2 regions of the Streptomyces sp. SID5469 genome follow, and region 1 is predicted to be linked to the other one. Evidence: riboswitches for the same ligand, from Rfam matches in the RefSeq annotation. Region 1 holds a riboswitch; the other holds the start of a gene.
The links. A riboswitch is a leader RNA that binds a small molecule or an ion and turns the genes downstream of it on or off. The one in region 1 is predicted to bind cobalamin.
Positions count from the first base shown of each region.

Region 2: linked by a shared signal. The riboswitch ahead of metE (5-methyltetrahydropteroyltriglutamate--homocysteine S-methyltransferase) and the one ahead of GTY58_RS12225 (HoxN/HupN/NixA family nickel/cobalt transporter) in region 1 are both predicted to bind cobalamin.

Region 1 is NZ_WWIN01000001.1:2,841,320-2,843,514, forward strand. Features, by position in the region: gene GTY58_RS12215 (membrane protein) at 1-458, shown strand, start outside; gene GTY58_RS12220 (metalloregulator ArsR/SmtB family transcription factor) at 467-814, opposite strand; cobalamin riboswitch at 892-1,108, shown strand; gene GTY58_RS12225 (HoxN/HupN/NixA family nickel/cobalt transporter) at 1,136-2,195, shown strand, end outside.
Region 2 is NZ_WWIN01000001.1:2,495,167-2,497,361, reverse strand. Features, by position in the region: gene metE (5-methyltetrahydropteroyltriglutamate--homocysteine S-methyltransferase) at 1-973, opposite strand, end outside; cobalamin riboswitch at 1,136-1,354, opposite strand; gene GTY58_RS10760 (3-hydroxybutyryl-CoA dehydrogenase) at 1,493-2,195, opposite strand, start outside.

The DNA.
Region 1 (2,195 bases):
CGCCCTCGGCCTTCGCGAGCGCCTGGCAGCCCCGGCTGCCGTTCGGGGCGCACCGGCGGCGGGCGGCCCGCGTGGGCGTCGTCGCGCTGCTGCTGGCACTGCCCCTGTCGGCGGCGGCGTACGCGGTGACCGGCGCGCCGCCCCTGCGCATGGAGGTCCTGGCCGTCCGCCGGGGCACGGGGACCGTCACCGGGCTCACCCTCCGGGTCACCAACACCGGCGGCACCACCATGCGCCCCCACTTCACGGTGACCACCAATCAGGGCATGAACCGCTACTGGTCGGTCAAGGCCGGCCCGGCGTCTGTCCCCGCCCACGGCTCGGCCCGCTATGAACTCCTGCCGCCCGACGGCAGGTTCAAGCTCCCCGAGCCAGGTGTACGCATCCGGCTGCGCGCCTTCTCCGCGTCGCCGGAGACGCTGTCGAGCACGGATGTGCGGTTGCAGCCGAAGCGTTGACGGGGCCCTCAGGTCACCTGCTCCAGCAGCTTCAGCACCACCGGGTCGATCACCCGGTACCGCACGACCCGCCCCGCCTTCTCGCCCACGACCACCTCGGCGGTGCGCAGCAGCCGCAGCGCCTGCGAGACGGCGGGGTCGTTCATGCCGGTGGCGACCGCGAGGTCGGAGACGGCGAGCGGTCCGGCCCGGTGCAGGGCGAGGAGGAGGGCGAGCCGGCCGGGGTCGGCGAGCAGGGAGAACCGGTCGGCCCAGGCGCGTACGCCGTGGGGCTCGCCGATCGCGGCGATGGCGTCACAGACCCGGTGGCCGTCGATGGTGCTCCGGTCAACGCGGTCGGCGGGGACGAGATGCATGCGCGCATTCTTCCAGGCGGCCGTATGTGATCTTTCCTACGTACGGACACCTGCGCAACTGTGCAGCCTTGCAGGTGTTCCCAGGTCAGCCCTAGGGTTGGCGGGCCGTGGTGCTCGGGAAGCCGGTGACGGCCCCTCAGGGGGTTCATGCCGGAGCGGCCCTCGCCACTGTGATCGGGGAGTTCCCGTTCCGTGCCGCCGCGGGCGGCGCCACTGGTCCCTCAGGGCCGGGAAGGCAGGGACGGGCGCGTGTACCCGTAAGCCAGGAGACCGGCCACGGCATCTCACGAAGTGATCCACGAGGTGCTGGAGCGTGACCGTATGACCCTGCCCGCGCAGTCTTCCGAGGCCGCCGCCTCCTTCCGGTGGCGGCGTGAGGACACCGTCCGTACCGCCGGGCTGCTGGCGGTGATCGCGGCCCTGCACGTGGTCGCGTTCGGCGTTCTGTTCCTGCTGGTCGTGCCCGGGCACTACGAGGTCGGCTCCAAGGCCTTCGGTATCGGCCTCGGCGTCACCGCCTACACGCTCGGTATGCGGCACGCCTTCGACGCCGACCACATCGCCGCCATCGACAACACCACCCGCAAGCTGATGGCCGACGGCAAGCGGCCGGTGTCGGTGGGGTTCTGGTTCGCGCTCGGGCACTCCAGCGTGGTCGTCGTCCTCGCCGCGCTGATCGCCGGGGGCACCCAGCTGGCGGGACGGGTCATGAACGAGGACTCCACCACGCACCAGGTGCTGGGCGTTCTGGGTACGACCATCTCCGGGTCGTTCCTCTATCTGATCGCCGCCCTCAATCTCGTCGCCCTCGTCGGCATCCTGCGGGTCTTCCGGGCCATGCGGGCGGGAACGTACGACGAGCGGGAGCTCGAACAGCACCTGGACTCGCGGGGGTTCATGAACCGCATCCTGGGGCGCTTCACCAAGTCGATCACCCGTCCCGGGCAGATGTTCCCGTTGGGCTTCCTCTTCGGGCTGGGCTTCGACACGGCCACCGAGGTCACGCTGATGGTGATGGCGGGCAGCGGTGCGGCGGCCGGGCTGCCCTGGTACGCGATCCTGTGTCTGCCGCTGCTGTTCGCGGCGGGCATGAGCCTGTTCGACACGCTCGACGGCACGTTCATGAACTTCGCCTACCAGTGGGCCTTCTCGAACCCCGTGCGCAAGGTGTTCTACAACCTGGCGATCACCGGTCTGTCGATCGCCGTGGCGTTTCTGATCGGCACCATCGAGCTGGTCGGCGTACTGCACGACAAGCTCGACCTGCGGGACTCGGTGACCGGCTGGATCGCCGGCCTCGACCTCGACAACGTGGGCTACATCATCGTCGGGCTGTTCGGGGTCGTGTGGGCGGCGGCGATCACGTACTGGCGGGTGGCCA
Region 2 (2,195 bases), 350 kb from region 1:
GCCCCAGCAAGGTGCCCAGCAGGGCGAGGGACTTCTCCAGGTCGTTGACCCAGATGTTGCGCCCGTCGACGACACCGGCGACCAGGCGCTTGCCGGGCAGACCGCCCACGGCGGCGAGCGCGTCCAGGTTCGCGGCGGCCCCTTCGGCGAAGTCGAGCGCGAGTCCCTCGACGGGTGCCTCGGCGAGGACGGGCAGGGCGTCGCCGAGCCGGTCGAAGTAGGAGGCGACCAGCAGCTTCGGGCGGTCGGTGAGCCCTCCCAGGACGCGGTAGGCGCGCTCGGCGGCGTTCAGTTCGGCGGGCGTGCGGTCCTGGACGAGGGCCGGCTCGTCGAGCTGCACCCACTCGGCGCCGGCCGCCCGCAGGTCGGCGAGGACCTCGGCGTACACGGGCAGCAGCCGGTCGAGGAGGGTCAGCGGGTCGAAGTCCGCGGCCACGCCGGGCGCGGGCTTGGCGAGCAGGAGATAGGTGACCGGGCCGACGAGGACCGGGCGGGCGGTGAGGCCGAGGGCGAGCGCTTCGCCGAGCTCGGCGACCTGCTTGGCGGAGTCGGTGCTGAAGACGGTGTCCGGACCCAACTCCGGCACCAGATAGTGGTAGTTGGTGTCGAACCACTTGGTCATCTCCAGCGGCGCCACGTCCTGCGTACCGCGCGCCATCGCGAAGTAGCCGTCGAGCGCGTCGGCCTCGACCGCGGCGCGGTGGCGTGCGGGGATCGCGCCGACCATGACGCTGGTGTCCAGGACGTGGTCGTAGTACGAGAAGTCGCCGGTCGGTACTTCGTGGATGCCGGCCTCGGCCAGCTGCTGCCAGGTGTCCCGGCGCAGGCCGGTGGCGGTGGTCCGGAGGGCGTCGGCGTCGAGGCGGCCCTTCCAGTACCCCTCGATCGCCTTCTTCAGTTCCCGGCCCCGGCCCTGGCGGGGGTAGCCGTACACGGTGGCCCGTGCCGCCGCGGCTGCGGACTTCGCTGTCACGGATCTCTCCTTCGCGAGATGTGTCCCTGAGATCCCGGGACGGGACGCGAGCGCGAAGGGGTGACGGACCGGACGGAGCCGACCCGCGCGGCAAGGCGCGGTCGTCCGTCAGGTATGCACGCCGACCCGCCCACGAGGTCACCGGGATGTCCGCGCGCGAACGGTCGCGCACGGGCAGCGGGCAGGTCTTCGGACTCGCGAGCACGCCCTCCGTACGGAGGACACCTACTGGCCGTCGCTTCCCGGGCCTTTTGGGCCCAGTGCGTATGACAGCGTTCGTTCCCACTCACCGCTGCGGGGCAGTCCCGGATTCCCGCCGGGTTCCCTCTTACGACGCCTCCCGCCTGGCGGACGGGGCGAACCAGCTGCACCACCCAGCCTAGACGATGCCCACATCCCGGACGGTGCGACGAGACGCCGGACAGGCGAACAGGGCGGGCGGCGCCGTCCTCCCGTGGCGTCGCCCGCCCTGGCTCCTCAGCTGCCGCCGGTCCCTCAACCGGCGGCGGACCGGGCCCCTCAGCCCTGGTCGTACACGTGGAACCCACGGCCCGTCTTGCGGCCGAGCAGCCCCGCCTCCACCATCCGCTGGAGCAGCGGCGGCGATGCGTAGAGCGGTTCCTTGAACTCGTCGTACAGCGACTCCGCGATCGAGGCGACGGTGTCCAGCCCGATCAGGTCGGCCAGCTTCAGCGGTCCCATGGGATGGGCGCAGCCGCGTTCCATGCCGGCGTCGACGTCGGCGACGGAGGCGAAGCCGGACTCCGTCATGCGGATCGCCGACAGGAGGTAGGGGATGAGCAGGGCGTTGACGACGAAGCCGGCCCGGTCCTGCGAGCGGATGACGGTCTTGCCCAGCGACCGGGTGGCGAAGTCCGTGACGGCGTCGACGGTCCGCGCGGAGGTGTGGAGGGAGGCGACGACCTCCACCAGGGGCAGGACCGGTACCGGGTTGAAGAAGTGCAGGCCGATGACCCGGTCGGCGCGTCGTGTCGTCATGCCCAGGCGCGTGACCGGGAGGGAGGAGGTGTTCGTGGCCAGGACCGCCTCGGGATCCTCGACGATCTTGTCCAGTGCGGCGAAGACCTCGGTCTTGGCGTCCGCGTTCTCGACAACGGCCTCGACCACGAGCTGCCGGTCGGCGAGGTCTTCGAGGCTGCGGGTGAAGGTCGTACGGGCGAGGGCGTCCTGCGCGGCGGCCCGGTCCAGCTTTCCGTGCCGG